One region of the Capillibacterium thermochitinicola genome, then DNA from elsewhere that is predicted to be linked to it. Evidence: riboswitches for the same ligand, from Rfam matches in the RefSeq annotation. Region 1 holds a riboswitch; the other holds the start of a gene.
What was found. Region 1 has a riboswitch for cyclic di-GMP ahead of G5B42_RS06930 (bifunctional diguanylate cyclase/phosphohydrolase). Riboswitches for the same ligand answer to the same signal wherever they lie in the genome.
Positions count from the first base shown of each region.

Region 1 (8,124 bases):
GGAGCTTTTTGATCCGCGCTCCAATCGGTTGCCAAGTGGTGAAGTCCAAGGGGGTATTGTGCACCGGAATTAATTCCCCGGTGGGAATCAATTCTTCATCAACGGCCGTATAACGGTCGGCGTTGATCATGATTTCATGGTCCAGGATATCGCCACAACCTTCCCCCTTTAAATTGAAGTAACCGTGGTGGGTGAGGTTGACGATGGTTGGCTGATCGGTGGTAGCCAGATATTTAATGACCAGTTCATTTTGGTCATTCAGGAGGTAACGGACAGTGGTGGATAAGTTCCCCGGGTAGTTTTCCTCCCCGTCTTTGGATAAATAATTGAGCTCCACCCCAGCCCCTTCTGCGTTACAAAACTCGACAGCATCCCAGACCACCTTGTTGAAACCGATATTCCCGCCGTGAAGGTGGTTTTTACCGTCATTCAGGGCCAACTGGTACTCTTTACCGTTCAGAACAAAGCGGCCCTTGGCAATGCGGTTTGCGTAACGACCGATGAGCGCGCCGAAATAGGGGTGCTCGGCTAAATAGTCGGCTAAATTGTCAAAACCGAGGACCACATCGTCAAGTTTGCCGGTTTTATCCGGGACCAGAAGCGATGTGACAATCCCCCCGAAATTAATGATCTTCACTGTCATATCATGTTTGTTTTTGAGGGTAAACTGAAAGACTTCCTTCCCGCCAACCATTCCATAGGGTATCTTTGTGATGTTCAAAATTTCCCCTCCTTATTTTCATCTGAACGGTAAAAGTAACTGTCCTTGTTTCCCCGGAAACAAAGACAAGATGGCATCATAAGCTTACAGTGCTTTATTCAAACAGAAGCGGTAGAGGGCATGGGCGACACCGTTTTCGTCATTGGAGAGCGTCACATAGTCGGCGTGTTGTTTGATTGCCGCATCGGCATTGGCCATGGCAATGCCGAGTCCGGCATATTTGATCATTGACAGATCATTAAACCCGTCCCCGATCGCGATGATTTCCTCCCGGGAGAAGCCGTAATAAGCGCTCAATTGGGCCAAAGCATTGGCTTTCGAGACTTTTTGGTCGAAAAATTCCAGAAGGAACGGCTGGGAAGTACAGTAATTCACCGTCGGGGGGACCGCGGGCGCAACCTGTTTTTCAAAATGGCGGATCGCTTCTACTGTGTCGTAAAAAAGGACTTTTGTCACCCCTTGGGCGATGAGCGCTTCCAGATCGGTAATGGGCTCCGGTTTCGTCCTTGACAGGTCGGAGTAGGCGGTTGCTTCCGGGCCAAACGGCTGGACATAGAGTTTGTTGTCGGCCCAAATGACAACCGTGGTTTTGAGGTTTGTGCCGAGTTTGTACACGGTTTTCACGTCTTCGCCCCGCATTGTTTGGGCGTAAAGGATCTTTCTTGATTTTCCCATTACGATCATGGCACCGTTGTAGGTGATAAAGGGCAGATCCAGACCCAGTTGCTCAATCAACGGTTCGACTCCTTGGATTGGCCGGCCGGTGCAGATGGTCACGATCACCCCGGCCGCGATGGTTTCTTGGATTGCTTTTATGGTCTCCGGTGTAAGGTTGCTATTGCTGTCCAGGAGGGTGCCGTCGACATCGACTGCTACTAATTTGTACTTCATACTTCTTCTCCTTTGGTTAAAGATCCTCTATTTCCGAATCAGTGTATTACATGTGGCTTAATTATAAAGTACTAGGTTTTGACGGAAAAAGCAATCTGGATTAAGTTTTTTACAAGTTTTTGTGGCGATAAAAACATTACTTTTTTTTGGTTCTGGCCTGCTCAATGATGGAGTGGAGCGGTTGCGAGCCCCCTGCCATCAGCGCCGCCGTAAAAAGGCTGTCGATCAAGGGTGCTGTTTCCATTCCCAATCCGCCCGCCAGGAGACGGAAGCGGGGATTCGCCAGGGCCAACCCAAAACCGAAGGCAAAGGTCAGAAGCAAAGTCAGATAAGTACGGAAGGCAACTATTTTGGCGATGTTTTGGTCCGGATGCTCCCCTTTCTTCGGCACCGGGGGAAGCAACGGCATGAGTAAATTCTCAATGATTCGTTCGACAATGAAGGTAATCACGGCAATAAACACAAGATAAGAGAGGAGTTGGTCTAAGTTGTACATCTTGGACCCTCCTTGACATAAGTGATCTATGTAGTACTAATTTTTGACATCCCGCCAATTTCCTCTTTTTCACATTTTATATTTACATTTACAAATGCAACAAATGAATTAGAATAAAAACCAAGAAAAAAGGGCAAAAAAGGGCAAAAACCGGCAAAAACATGATTTAATAGTTGCTTTAGTGTCTGGATCATGTTACTATTCTTATAATAATCTGTCTTTTTAATTGAAATCTGGCGAAACAACGGATCGCGAAAAGGCAAATCCGGCGAAAGCCGGGGGCGCAAAGCTGCGGGTCTAAAGTTTAACTCACGTTTAAACCAAGACAGCCGGGCTGCCGAAGGGTGTTGTTTTTTTATCATCCTTTATTGATCAGTTAAGCACCAAAAGGTCAAGATGTGCGGAGAGGGATCTTAAATGCGAAAAGCCATTATTACCATTATGATCCTCGTTGTCCTTTTATTCTTTTCTCCGGACCGTGCCAATACCGGCCAGTATTACCACGGTCTTATTCTGGTCCTTTCTGCGGCTGTGCTTTTGTTGTTCGTGCTTAGTCTAATCTTGTTCCTAAGCTACCGCCGGTTAAAAGCAAATTATCAGGAGAATATCATTTTAAACGAGATATGGGAGACTTATATCAACGCCAACCAGAGTTATATATACTTAAAAGACGAAAATCTCCGCTATCTTCTGGTTAACAAAGCCTTGGCTGATTTCTACAACAAAGAAGTGCGTGAAATTATTGGGCGGGATGATTTCGCCTTTGCCGATCCGGGGTTTGCTGCTCTCAGCACGAGGACCGAGCTAAAGGTTTTGGCCACCAAAACGGTAGTCGAGGAAGAATTAGTCTGGCGCAACCGGGTTTTTGCCGCCACCAGGTTTCCGGTTAAACTCGTCAGCGGCCGGTACGGCGTCGGTGCCTACGTACGGGATATCACCGAAGAATACAACAACAAAAAGGAGCTGATTTACCTCAGTTTTCATGATCCTTTAACCGGACTGTATAACCGGCGATACGTCGAAAATGAGTATACAAAGCTGGATGTGGAGGCCAATCTTCCCCTTACAGTGATCATTGGTGATGTCAACGGACTGAAAATCACCAATGATATCTTCGGGCATCAGGCGGGCGATCTTCTGCTAAAGAAGGTGGCGGAAATTTTAAGGATGGTTTGTCAAAAAGGAGATGCGGTTATCGCGCGTTGGGGCGGGGATGAGTTTATTCTGTTTTTACCCCGCACCACCGGGGAAGAGGGGGAAAAACTCCGGATGGCGGTCAAAGAGCAGTTTGCCCAAGAACGGATCAATGGCCTGCCGGGAAGTATCTCCTTGGGTGTTGACACCAAAACCGTTACGACGGAAGACCTCGCCCAAACCATCCGTAATGCCGAAGAGCGGATGTATTTGGAAAAAGCGATCGACAGCGAACGGTTTAACAACGATGCGATCCAAAGAATTGTCAAATCCTTTCACGAACGATTCCCCCGGGAGGAGGAGCACGCCCAAAGGGTAAGTAAACTATGTGTAGAACTCGGGAAGGCGATGAAGCTGTCCCCGTCGAACTTGAACCGGCTAAAACAGGCGGGTTACCTTCACGACTTGGGGAAAATCGTCTTGGAGGAGGCCTTACTGGCGACGGAGGAGCCGCTGACCGAAGAGAAATGGCGAAAGTTAAAGGAGCACCCGGTGGCCGGGTACCGGATTGCCAACGCTTCGCCCCAGACGATGGAGGTAGCCAGGTATCTGCTCAGCCACCATGAAAACTGGGATGGGAGTGGTTATCCCAAAGGCCTGCGGGGGCGGGAGATCCCAAGGACGGCCAGGATTATTGCCGTGGCCAATTACTACGATAAATTGCGCTACGGGGCTTTCGGCCGAGAACCGCTTTCCCCGGACGCCGCCCTGGCAGCCCTCAAGGAGGAAGCCGGGAAGAAACTGGATCCGGAGATTGTCCAGGTTTTTCTGGAGATCATGGCAAGTGGTGCGCGTTTGGAATCGATAAATCTATAAACGCCAAGGGGACCTTTGCGGTCCCCTTTCTTCATTTATGCTTCTTTTTCCACATAAATAATGCCCACGGTTCCCGGTCCGCAGTGGGTTGAGATCACGGCCCCGGCTTTGGTAATAACGACATTGCGGGCCAGCTCCATCTCCCGGAACTGCGCGGCGAGATCATTGGCCGCCTCTTCGTCACGACAGTGGGTTACGGCGATCCAGTTGTCGTCGATCCGTTCTTTGTTGGCGGTGGCCCATTCTAAGAGGCGGGTTTTGGCTTTGCTTTTACTTCCCCGGATTTTTTCCGGGACGCACATCTTGCCGTCGACAACCTCAATACGCGGATGAATCTGGAGAACGTTGCCGATCAGCGCTTGCGCCCGGGTTAGTCTTCCTCCTTTATATAAAAAGTCTAGCGTATCGACGATAAAGGAGGTTCTTACCCGTGCGGTCATGGCCCTGAGCCGGTCGGCAATCGCTTGGAGAGAGGTACCTTGCTCGGCCATTTCGGCCGCATGCAAAGCCAAAACCCCGATGCCCATTGATAGATTACGGGAATCGACGGTGGCAATGGGGGCGTCGGCCAATTCTTGCGCCGCCAGACAGGCGGAGGCGTAAGTACCGGACAGGTCGGACGAGATTCCGACATACAAAATTTCATGACCTTCCGCGAGGAGGCGCCGGAAAAGTTCTAGAAAGGCGGCCGGTGTGGCCTGGCCGGTCTTGGGGAAATGGGGGGAAGTGTTGACTTTTTCTAAGAACTCGTCCTGCGTAAGGTCGATCCCATCATAGTAAACCTCCTCGCCAAAATGGACCGTAAGGGGAATCACCTCAATACCGTAGCGGCTTTTTAATTCCGGTGAGAGGTCAGCCGTGGAATCGGTGACGATTTTGATCGACATTGCAAAACTCCTCCCAAAGGGTAATTTTCCGTATCTTGTAGCAAGTTGTTCAGTAAGGAAAAGAAGATAAATCAAATGATGATACCGGGGTTAAGAGGTCCGTCGGGATCCTTTATGGTCACCTCCTTGTTTTAAGTCACGATTGGCCAGTCACTAATAACTTCGCTAATTTCAGGTTAAATCCTCCCCGCTCTTTGGTGGTGAGCGGGAAGAGGGCGAAAGAAAGTGTATGACAAGTGGCAGGAGGATTTTACCCTTTTGTAACTAATATTAATGTTACCGGGAATTTTTTGCGAAACCGGACGTTAGTAAAAGGTAGAGGGCCAAGTATATTTACGAGAAAGGTGTGGTTGCTTTGAACCAGCTTGAACAGTTGATGTCGGAGATCAAGAAGATGGGGGATGCAGTTAAAGAGCGGGTCCAGCGGTCGATCAATGCCTTGGTGGAAAAAAATCCGGAGACCGCCTTGGAGATTATCAGAGAGGATGACCTTTTTGATAACGAACTGATCGTCTTTGAAGACAAGATTACCCGGTTTCTTGCGGAAAAGAACCCCCACGGGAAAGAACTGCGTAACAGTCTTTCCATTTTTAAGATGGCTAAAGATCTGGAACGGATCGCCGATTACGCGACGAACATTGCGGAGATCGTTCTGGAGTTCAAAAATGAAGAATACATAGAACCTTTAACCCATATCCCCAAACTGGCCTCTTTAGCCCTTAATATGCTTGAAGTGGCATTAAGGGCTTTTGTTGATGGTAATCCCGATCTGGCCGAAGCGGTCTGCCGTAAAGACGAAGAGGCCGATAATCTTTGTGACATCATTTATAAGGAGTTGACCAGCGGGGAATTGGCCGAAGGACAACCCCGTTCCATCCGGCAAACGGTCCGGTTTAACATGATCGCCCGTTTTTTGGAACGGATTGCCGACCACGCCACCAATATTGGGGAAGAAACAATCCTGCTCCATACCGGAAAAAGGGTAAAATACTAACTTCACTACCTTTTGTCCGTTGCAAAACAGACCCGCCGGGTGGCGGGTTATTCTTTAGCCGGGACGTTAATTATTCCCGGCAGGAGATTGCCACGGCGGGTTGAATATCTCCTGTGTTAGCGCCGGACCGACCATTTGTCTCGGTCTTTAATACTTCCGGGGAGGAGCAGTAGAAGATGGCAAAACGATTTTTCCTCTTTTTGACTTTAACCGTTGGCCTACTCCTTCTGGTCTTAGCGTATGCCGGGCCACACCGGACGGTTGAAGCGAATACAAAAGTACCCGAACCCAAAATCGGGCTTCTAGATCTGGACAGGATTAAAAAGAAGGCTCCCCACTTTATTGCGTTGGAGCAACGGGCAAAAAACAACCGCCGGATCCTGGAGGAGTTTACCGCCCAGGTTTTAGCCGAACACCAACAGCAGATTCAGACGTTAAGTCCGGATGATTTTAGCCGCAGCCGGGAACTAGCCCTGGCCACCCAGGCCCGCCTTGATCAGAAGAGGCAGGAGTTGGAGGAAAGTTACCGGCGGCAAGAAGAGGCCGTGCTGGAGGAGTTGAAGGCGGTTGTCGCCCATGTGGCGAAGAAGGAAAAGTACGATTGTATTCTCCTCAAAGGCGGTTTCCAGGTGGGTGGGGAAGATGTCACCGATCAAGTCCTTAAAACCTGGGACAAGTGGGGATTGACTTTTTGGCAGCGGGTTTGGATCTTTTTAGGCGGGAAGGATCCCCGGCCGGATCCGCTGGCGGAAGGGTCCGGCGATGGACAGTAAACGTAAAGGAGCGTTTTTTTGATGGCAATGAGCTTGTCAGGGAAAAAGGTTCTTATTACCGGAGCTTCTTCCGGAATTGGTGCCGCCATTGCAGAAGCACTGGCGGACGCGGGGTGTCAGGTTTGGGGGACGACCCGTAATCTCGACAAGGTGGCGTCTCTCCCCGAACCGTTGCGCCGGAAGGTGAAATTCCTGGCCATGGATGTCAACGACGACCATTCGGTCCGGGCCGGCGTAGACCGCTTTCTGGCGGAAGCCGGGGGCATCGACGTCCTGATTAACAACGCCGGGTTTGGGGTCTTCGGGCCGCTCGAGGAGTTCCCCTTGGCCAAGGCGAAAGCGATCTTTGAAACCAACTACTTCGGGGCCTTGCGTTTGATTCAAGCATTGGTGCCGGTCATGCGGGAACAACGCAATGGGCTAATCATCAATATTACTTCGCTGGCCGCCCGTTTTGTCATTCCCTTTCAGGTTCACTATTCGGCGACCAAATTTGCCCTGTCGGCGCTGACCGAGGGGTTGCGCCAGGAACTGCGCCCCTTCGGGGTGAAGGTGGTTGCGGTTGAACCGGGCGATATTAAAACAAACTTTAATAACGTTACCGAATTCGGGTTTAAGGAAGACTCGCCATACAAAAAATGGACGGAACCCTGTTGGCGGGTGATCGATGTTAATATGGAAAAATCCCCCTCGCCCCGGGTGGTGGCGGCACAGGTGCTCAGGATCATCAGGCAGCAGAACCCCCGTCCGTATTACGTGGCCGGCGATTTCCTGTCGACGAAATTCCCGTTTCTGGCCCGGTTAGTCTCCCAACGGTTCAAGGAGAAGTTAATCCGGAAATTTTACGGAATTGATTTTGAATAACAAACGGGTAAATGTGGGGGACAAAACTGTTTACATAGGCCCCTTCTGGAACCGCGGGGTGATTAACGAAAATTAATCAGTAAAAAAGCCTCCTGACCGCCAACGGTCAGGAGGCTTTTTTTGCGCTGTGGTGCGGGGCTTCGTTAGGCGGGGATGACCGCCAATTCTTTACCGACTTTGACCAAGGTCTGCAGGGCACGGTCGATCTGTTCCTTGGTGTGGGTGGCGGTGAGGCTGGTCCGGATCAAGGTGGCATCCGCCGGGACGGCGGGGGCGACGACCGGGTTGACGTAGACTCCGTGCTCAAAAAGGACCTTGCAGAACAGGAACGTTTTTTGCATGTCCCCAACCAGGATGGGAATGATGGGGGTCACTCCGTCACGCACGATAAAACCATGCTCTTTCAGACGGGTCCGGAAGTCATTGGCGAGGGACAGCAGATGCTTGCGGCGTTCGGGTTCGGTTTCGATGATCTCCAGGGCTTTCAG
Region 1 covers NZ_JAAKDE010000013.1:35,126-43,249, forward strand. Annotated here, with positions in the region: gene G5B42_RS06915 (aldose epimerase family protein) at 1-721, opposite strand, end outside; gene G5B42_RS06920 (Cof-type HAD-IIB family hydrolase) at 806-1,612, opposite strand; gene G5B42_RS06925 (hypothetical protein) at 1,749-2,108, opposite strand; cyclic di-GMP riboswitch class I at 2,357-2,450, shown strand; gene G5B42_RS06930 (bifunctional diguanylate cyclase/phosphohydrolase) at 2,526-4,118, shown strand; gene G5B42_RS06935 (DegV family protein) at 4,154-5,005, opposite strand; gene phoU (phosphate signaling complex protein PhoU) at 5,361-5,999, shown strand; gene G5B42_RS06945 (OmpH family outer membrane protein) at 6,176-6,772, shown strand; gene G5B42_RS06950 (SDR family oxidoreductase) at 6,794-7,636, shown strand; gene G5B42_RS06955 (aminotransferase class I/II-fold pyridoxal phosphate-dependent enzyme) at 7,780-8,124, opposite strand, start outside.

Region 2 (8,124 bases), on a different contig from region 1:
GCGCGGAGGATATAGCCGATCACCGGCTTTCGCTGCCTTGGCGTAACATCGGCCGACCGCGGCGGAGGGAACGGATAGTCCCATAAAGGATCAACCCCCAGGTAAAGCTGGGGTGTGTCGACCTCCATCGCCGCTAGCGTCAGCAAGGACCTTTGGTCCCGGCAGCCGATGGCCGCCGCCAAATTCAAACCCGAACGGGCCACTTTCCATCCCCAAGCAGACAAGGGGCCGATCCCCTGACCGGCCAAAATAATCGCCACTCCCCGCCAATGGGCCAAGCGCAAAAGAGCCAGATAATAAAGGAGACTCCGCTTGCTGGTTACATCCTGGAAGATACTCCCGCCGCCCCCCACCAGCAGATCCCCGGGGGCCATCATCCGTCCCAGTCGCCAGAGATTCCAACGGTTCGCCACCGTAAAAGGAACGCTGCCGTCCTCGGCCTTGAGGTGCTTATTCTGGGTCAACACGACCAGCTCAAAACCGGGAAAATAACGGCGAAAGATCCGCACGTAATAATTGCATAAAAGTTCGTCCCCAAGGTTACCAAAGCCATAATAGCCAAAGAGAAAGATCCTCGGCATCAAATCCCCCCAACGCTCCCGGCGGCCGCAGTCGGCCGCTTCCGGCGGCGCTCGGCCGTCCGCAACTGCCCCCGGCCGCCCGCTAAACAGGAGCCTCCCCTTCTCCGGTGCCGAACACACCGGCGACCACCGGTTCCGGTTCGTTCCGCCCGGCGGTGACCAGGGCATAGGCAAACCAGAATAAAAAAGAGCCGAGCGGAACCGCCCAAATGCTCTCGGCAAGACCGGCGACCAGTTGACCACCGAAGGCGGCTGTTATTCCCCGCCGCAGCCGGTCATCCCGGCTGGCGCTTTCCGGGCGACGGGCGGCCTTCCGGAACCGCACAAGCAACCAGCCAAAAAGCAGGAAAGCGGGTATCCCTTTCTCCGCCGCGATCTGGAGGTAGTGGTTATGGGCGTGGTCAACCCGCAGGGGCCGTAAAGCCGCCCGGAGCTCATCTTCGCCGCCTCCCGTCAGGGGATATTTCTGCACCAGCCGCCAGGTTTCCTGCCAAACCGCAAAACGATAACCCACCGTCCCACTGGCCAAAGGGTTGTGCCCAATCCGCCCCGCCACCGACGGAAAGAGGCCAAGCAGAATGAGGATAATCGCAACCAAACGACGGCGGTTCACCTGCTCCCGGGGCCCCCAGTAAGCAAAGAGAGCGACGAGGGCGGCCACCCAGGCGGTACGGGCGTAGGTAAAAAGCAAAGCCGCCGCTGTCAAGCCGGTTAGCGCAATTTTTCTTCTGTCTTCTTCCGCACCGGCCAGAAAAAGGGGAAGCAGGAAAGCCAGGAACAACCCGGTAAGGTTGGGGTTGTGCCAAAGGCCGGTCACCCGGAAGGGCACGACAGCCCGCTCCGCCGGGGCAACCCACCCCCGCGGGAAAGGAGGGGCGGCCGCGGCTTGTACCAAGGTCATCACGCCCATGATCAAACCGATTATTTCCATGGCCAGCAGCCACCGCCGGTCCTGGCGGCCGTAAAGGCCGGCGGCGAACCCGGCTCCGGCCACGAGACACTCTTCGCCCCAGGTCCACAACGAAGCAGGAAAACCGGGCGCACAAATGGCGGAAAAAAAAAGACCAGCCTAACCAGAGGTAAAGCGGTCTTGTCTGTTCCCTGAGTAATAAGCAGGATGAAGAAAGAACAAAACCCGGGAAGAAAAAAAGATAAGGCAACGAATCCTGCGGCCGCAGAAGCACCAAAAGGAAAGTGAAAAAGAAGAGCCGGGGCCAATGGGCCAAAACCCGCTGCTTGACCCTGCTCACTCTTTAACCACTACTATCCGGTTGATGGTACCGGTAAATTCCAGATAAAAGGTGTGGAACTTCCGTTGTTGCCCGGCCCGGACGGTCTCCCGCCCGAAAAAGATCCCTTCCCGCGCCACGATCTTCCCCTCCCGTTCCAAAACTAAAACCAGATTCTGTACGGACCAACCGCTTGGTGGAATCGCTTCCCCCAATGCCCGCTCCGCCGGAACGGCATCGACGTTGGTGGTCTTCTTGATGATCTTCCCCATAAATTCACCGGTTGTCCCGTCCTTGACCCACTGGCCGACGGCAAGCTGCGCGGCCTGCTCGGCCGCCAGATTAGCCACCACCTCCAGCCGGACCGTGTGCACCGTTTTCGGGTCAACCCGGGGCCAGCTTTGGACCACCGTCCGCCCGATCAGAACCAGCAGGGCCAGCCCTATCAGCACATCCAGCCAGTGGAGCCCCCCGCTGCGGCCGTCCCGGTCTTTGTTGCCCGTCAAATCTTTCCCAACCTTTACCCGCCGACCACCTTTTCCCGTTCGCCGGTTTGGACATTAATCCGCCAGGTCCCCATCTTCGCTTCGTCCCCGGTCGCTTGCACGCCGGGACTGACCCGGATGAGAAACGCTTTGCTGTCCGGCTCCCACTGCCGGAAGGAGACGTTATATTCGCCAACGGGAAAAGCCTGTTCTAAATTAAAATTGAGGCGGTTTTTCTCGTCAACCTGATAAACCTCGACCCGGTCCGTTCCGGAGGTACTCCGGATCTCCACCGCCAAATACCGGGCATCCGGGGAAAAAGCCTGCAAAATTGTGTGCTGCCCGTAATAAACGTCCAGCGGTTCCAGGGTGACCTGTTCCGGGTCGGGCGTGGTGCCATCCCACTTCAAGACGGCCAATGCCCCGTGGGTTCCGGTCGTGCCAAAAGCAACGCGGCGGTTTTCCGGGTTTAAGACCACCGCGGCGTAACCGGCCCGCCCGGCCTCCAGTTCCGTCGTGCCGCCCAGCGGCGTTATACGGGCGGGGAAATCCTGGAGGTTGAAAAGGTTGACTTCTTTGGTCTCGTCCTTTCCCCGTTGCACCCAGATGAGGTCGGTGCCAACCCCCCGCACTTCGACGGCTTTTAGCGGCCGCGCCGAAGAGATCCGGTACTCGTCGTTACTAAAACTGACGATCAGATCCTCGGTAATGTTCGCTCCGTATGGCCGGCTGCGGTCGAGCAGCTGCAGGCTGGTGGTAAAGGCGTAGCGTCCCTCGCTTAGATCCGACTCCTCCAGAATTTTGTACCCGACAAATTCCTGGTTTGCTTCCGCGCGCAGGGTTAAATCGGCACTCTGAAAGTCATTCCATGCTTCGTCGGTCAAATACGCACGGAGCTTGTCATCATTCTCATCGGCCAGCCGGGCGTTCATAAAGGAGTGCAAAAGCTCCCGGGCTTCCTCGCGGTTTCCTTGGGGGACCGTCGGTTGTCTTTCGGGGATGTTCAAATAATCCCAGATATTACAACCCTGCAGTGAGAAGACCAGAAAAAGGGAGAGCAACTTATACCGGACGGTCATCCGTACGCCACCTCACTACGATTTTTCTCCTTCTCATTCTCCCCTTTTTTTACGGCCTTTAAACCATCAGCTCCGGTGCTCCCGGTCCGCCCTCTCCGCGCCGGAATTTTGATCAATAATTTTTAATTAATTCATCAGGAAAATGAAGGGTTTTCTTGATTGTTCTTGAAAAAAACCTTGAAGATAAACTACCGTTTTCACGAAACGAACCTTAAGGGAAGGTGGGTAATTTGATCCGTAAACTGGTTGGTCGTTGCCCCAAGTCGATGCTCCTTTTCGTCGGACTGATAATTATCCTCGGCACCACGCTCGCTTCCCCCGGCGTCCACGCCGCAGAAGATGCCCTTTTTACGGCCGGCATCCTTGTGACTTTGCCCCCGGACCAAGAGGTCGAACCCCAAGAGGTGGCTACGTATATTTTTCGGCTCGAGAACCGGACAACGGAAACCATCTTCCTCAAAGCAAGGGCGTTTTCCACCCAAGGCTGGCCCCTCCTCGGCCCCACGGAAGAACTGGTCTTAGCACCGGGCGGAGAAGAGTATGTGGTTTGCTCGCTCCTTGTCCCGTCGTCAGTGGCGGCAGGAACCGAGGACCGTTTACACCTGTTTTTAAGCGAGCAGAAGACCGAAAGAGAATACATCGTGCATACGAAAGTCAAAGCCGTTCGCCATCTGAAGTGGGACCCGGCCCCGCTGTACCGGGCCGAAGCGGGTACGGAAATCTTCATTCCGGTCCGCCTCCTCAACCTCGGAACAACGACCGAACAGTTTGCACTGGAAATTGACTCGGAAAACGGTTGGCCTGTCTATTGGCTTAACCAGACGTCCAATCCGCTTGATCCAGGCCAAGCCAGGGAGATCCTCCTTAGTTGTCTGGTTCCCCCCGCGACGCCCGGGGGAACGTTGGAAGAGATCACCCTCCGGCTGCAAGGCAGCGGTCCCGAACTGCCGCCCCTAAAGGTAAAGGTCTTAATCACCGGGGCGCAAAACGCCTTGCGCGACCAGGAGTTGGCCATTCCTGTAAGTTCCGCCGTGAACTTCAGTTATTTGCCACCCACCCCCGAGGCCGGCATGCCGTGGAATTTAATCTGGCGCACCAGCGGGGAACTGTCCGCCGATACCCGCGTCGACCTGTTTTTCAGCGGCACCCACGAAGCCGCCCTCCCCTCCACCACTTACCTGGGGGTTACCGGCGACCAGTGGACTTTACGCCTGGGCGCCCTGGGGCATAACTGGGACGGGCTGATTCCGCCGCCCACCTATTCCTCCCTCCTTTACTACCAAAACCGGAGCGCGCTCCCCTGGAGCCTCTGGGTCGGCCCAACGACCACAGAGGCGGCTCCTTTGTGGTGGGGAACCAAATTCGAGCTGCCCCGGGCGAACTTACGTTTAAACTACATGCAAAACCTGGAGGAGGAACGCCACTTCCAACATGCCCTCTCCGCCGCCTACCAGCTTTATGCCTCACCGCTTTACGGCTGGAATATAACCACCCACGGTGCCGTCGGCCTGGGCGGGGCCAGTCCGCTCACCCATGGCGGCCTGATCCTGAACCGCCGGACGGAAGACTGGGATTTGACCGGGGAATACAATAAAGGCACCGACTTTTATACCCTGACTGCCTTTGACGAGCTTGCCCTCTCCACTTACACCTACGCCATTGAGGGTCTCCGGCTCGCCACCGGCTACACCTGGCGCGCGGAGAACCCCCCGGCGGCGCCCCTGCTCCACAGCAATAAAGTTTGGACCGACTTCTCCTTCGGCGATTACCGGCTCGGGCTTGCGCATACCTACCGCTCCGACGGACGGATCAATGAAATCAAGGCCGGTACCACCAAGCGCCAAGCCCGGAACATCTTCAGTTTTTCGGCCAACTACATCCATGAGGACTTGAGTGTTTTACGCCAGTCGTTATTGCTTAGCGGCCGGTACCGTTTCCGGGTAACATCCGAAAACTACCTGGAAGCACTCTTGAGCGAGACCTTCACCTTTGAAGAAGCCACTATGAACAAGCGGCCGGAACTGGGATTAAGATGGCGCTATGTCCCGGTCCGCCAGCCCTGGAGCTGTTTCGGCCTCATCCAGTGGGATCTCTCGTCACCCCTATATAAAATAACCGCCCTCCAAACGGGCCTCAGCAGGCAAATGGCTTCCGGTACTTCCTGGCAGATCTATGCCCAACTGTTTTACGACGAACAGGACCCGGTTTACAGCATGAATTTCCGCTTGCAACATCAAGACCTCTTCCGCATCCCGCCGCCATGGTCCGGTCTCCACGGGAAAGCCTTTGTCGATCTCGACCGGAACGGCCTGCACAGCCCCGACGAACCGGTCCTGGCCGGATTGCCCGTCGTCTTCAACGGGAAGAAGGAAACGGTCACCGATGCCGACGGCAACTGGGAGATCGCTTTTACCGGTACCGGGCTACAATTTATCGAGTTTCCGGCCCAATTCGACGGGTATTACACCTTGCAGGCCAGAAAAGAGGTCATCACCGAAGCGCAAAAATCCGTGGCGGTTTTGGTGCCCTATCTGCCGCCAACCGAGGTCCACGGCCGGCTCTCCATCGACCGCCCCGCCGACGATCTGTTTGCTGCCGAAGCGACAGACTTGTCCCAGGTGGTGGTGGCCGTCTTCGACCATAACAACAACTTGGTCATAGAAAAAAGCGCCGATCAGGATGGCGCCTTTTTCCTCACTCTCCTTCCAGGTGAGTACCGCTTGGAGGTGGTATTTAAAACCCCCGCTTTAGCAGAGGCTTATGAACAACCGCAACCAATCACTTTTGAAGTTACCGCTGCTTCGCCGCTTCTTCTCTCGATTCCGCTCCGTCCGGTGCCAAAAGAGATTGAGTTCTTCCATGACGAAGGCTTACCGCTGGAGTTTTATGAAACCTATACCGAAGACAACTGGTAATTGACCTGCACTTTATACTGGCCGGGTCTGACGTCTTCGAAACCCCGCAGCACAAGGCGGAAATAAACCTTCAGCTCCAGCCAGCCGTTGGTGTAGCCGCCGGTGGTGAGGACCTGCCCGGTCGTCCGCAGCGGTAGCCAGTTGACGCCATCCAGCGACCACTCAATGGCCCCTTCCTTCAGACCCTGTTCGGTCACCCCACTAATGAGCAGCCGCCATTCCTTCCCGCCGTTGGAGTAAACCCGTACCGGTATGTACTGGTCCGTGGTAATCGGCGTATAGTAGACGGGATAACCGGCCGCGGGGAAAGGCTCTTCCGGTTTCGAACGGGCCAGATCAAAAGCGATCTCCCCGGAACCCATCTCCATCTTCAGAATCTCCGGAATCTCGACCCTGACCTTATGGTGCGCCGGTTGATCGGCCGCGTAAACTTGGGAGACCATTAGTAGCAGTAAAAATAAAATCCCGGCAAACTGCGGATACAGTAAGGAACGTTTCACCACGTCCTCATCCTCCCTCTCCACAGACGCAGGGACGCCAAGAAAACAAAAAGGGATTTTTTTCGGCGGCCCGGCGATCATAGTGGTTACCACTTTAGACCCGTGGCTTTGCGCCCCCGTCTTTCGACGGGTTTGCCTTTATCGTAAAATCCGCTTATGTATTCAACTTTACTTTAATTATACAATATTTTGCTACAAATGGCAATCCTTTATAGGTTAACTAAGGTCAAGGTTAACGTACTACTGTAGTGACCAGGACTTTCGTCCCCTTTGAGCACCAGACGGAAGGATAAACTATCGCTGATCACCCGTAAAAAACCGGAAATCCGCATCAATTCCTGGTTGCTTCCCGCGGCCGGCATCCGCCGGTAAGTACCGTTCCGCAATTTCCACTCCATCTGCGCCAACGGTATCCGCTCCGCCCCGGCGACAAAATCCTCCCCGGAAAGCAGTAATTGCCATTCGTTAAGGAGCACCAAAACCGTAAAGGAGATGGCGTTTTCCGCCTCAAAATACTCGAGGGTCGGGTCAAAGGGATCGGTCTTCAACTCCCCCAGGTTGGCTACAGTATTACCGAGGGCAAGAATCGCTCCATTCTCCCAATCGATCCCCTGGACTTGCACGGGCACCAATGCCACCGTCAGGAGCAACCCCAGTAGCAGCAGGCAAACCCTGCCTTTACCCATTACGCTCACCTCCTATGGTACGAATAAGGTGTAGGTTATGGGGGCGGAGTAGGTTCCTCCCCATTCGTCACCCCTTAATTCCAGACGGTAGGAGATTTTCTTACTATGCTTTACCCCAGCGCGCGGCTGGTGATCCCTTTTCCGGGCCAACACCAGATAACTGCCACTGGCGGGCATATCCCGGTAGATCCCGTCCTCCGTCCGCCACTGCAGCCGGGTGATGGGGATGGTCCGGGTCCCGTCCCGGAAATCTTCCGCCGAAATCCGTACCTCCCAATCGGTCTGGATATTACAACGGTAATCAACCTGGACCGCATTGATCCGTTCGTAATAAAGGCGTCCATTCTCACGGCGTGGTTCTCCCAAATCCACCACCGGCACCGACAAGGCGATCTCGGTCCGTTCGGGAATGACAAATTCAAGAACGCAATCGGCCGTTCTGAGCGGTTCGGCCAACAAGAAAAAAGCGGGAAGAAGAAGGATACCGACCAGTCGCCACCGTCCCATACGCATACTTTCCCTCCTTTTTCTTTTTTCGGCCCCTGCCGCGGCCGGCAGGCTGACTACCCCGGCATGCCTTGTCATAAACCTCTTCATTGCACCGTAAAGACCTTTTGGTAGCCGGCCAACTTGGAACCGCCATAATCCA
Region 2 covers NZ_JAAKDE010000006.1:37,172-45,295, forward strand. Annotated here, with positions in the region: gene G5B42_RS03695 (polysaccharide pyruvyl transferase family protein) at 1-701, opposite strand, end outside; gene G5B42_RS03700 (O-antigen ligase family protein) at 664-1,575, opposite strand; gene G5B42_RS03705 (DUF4330 family protein) at 1,828-2,316, opposite strand; gene G5B42_RS03710 (hypothetical protein) at 2,331-3,374, opposite strand; gene G5B42_RS03715 (hypothetical protein) at 3,605-6,289, shown strand; gene G5B42_RS03720 (hypothetical protein) at 6,268-6,789, opposite strand; cyclic di-GMP riboswitch class I at 6,851-6,936, opposite strand; gene G5B42_RS03725 (hypothetical protein) at 6,999-7,475, opposite strand; gene G5B42_RS03730 (hypothetical protein) at 7,488-7,988, opposite strand; gene G5B42_RS03735 (fimbrial biogenesis chaperone) at 8,069-8,124, opposite strand, start outside.
Region 2: linked by a shared signal. The riboswitch ahead of G5B42_RS03720 (hypothetical protein) and the one ahead of G5B42_RS06930 (bifunctional diguanylate cyclase/phosphohydrolase) in region 1 are both predicted to bind cyclic di-GMP.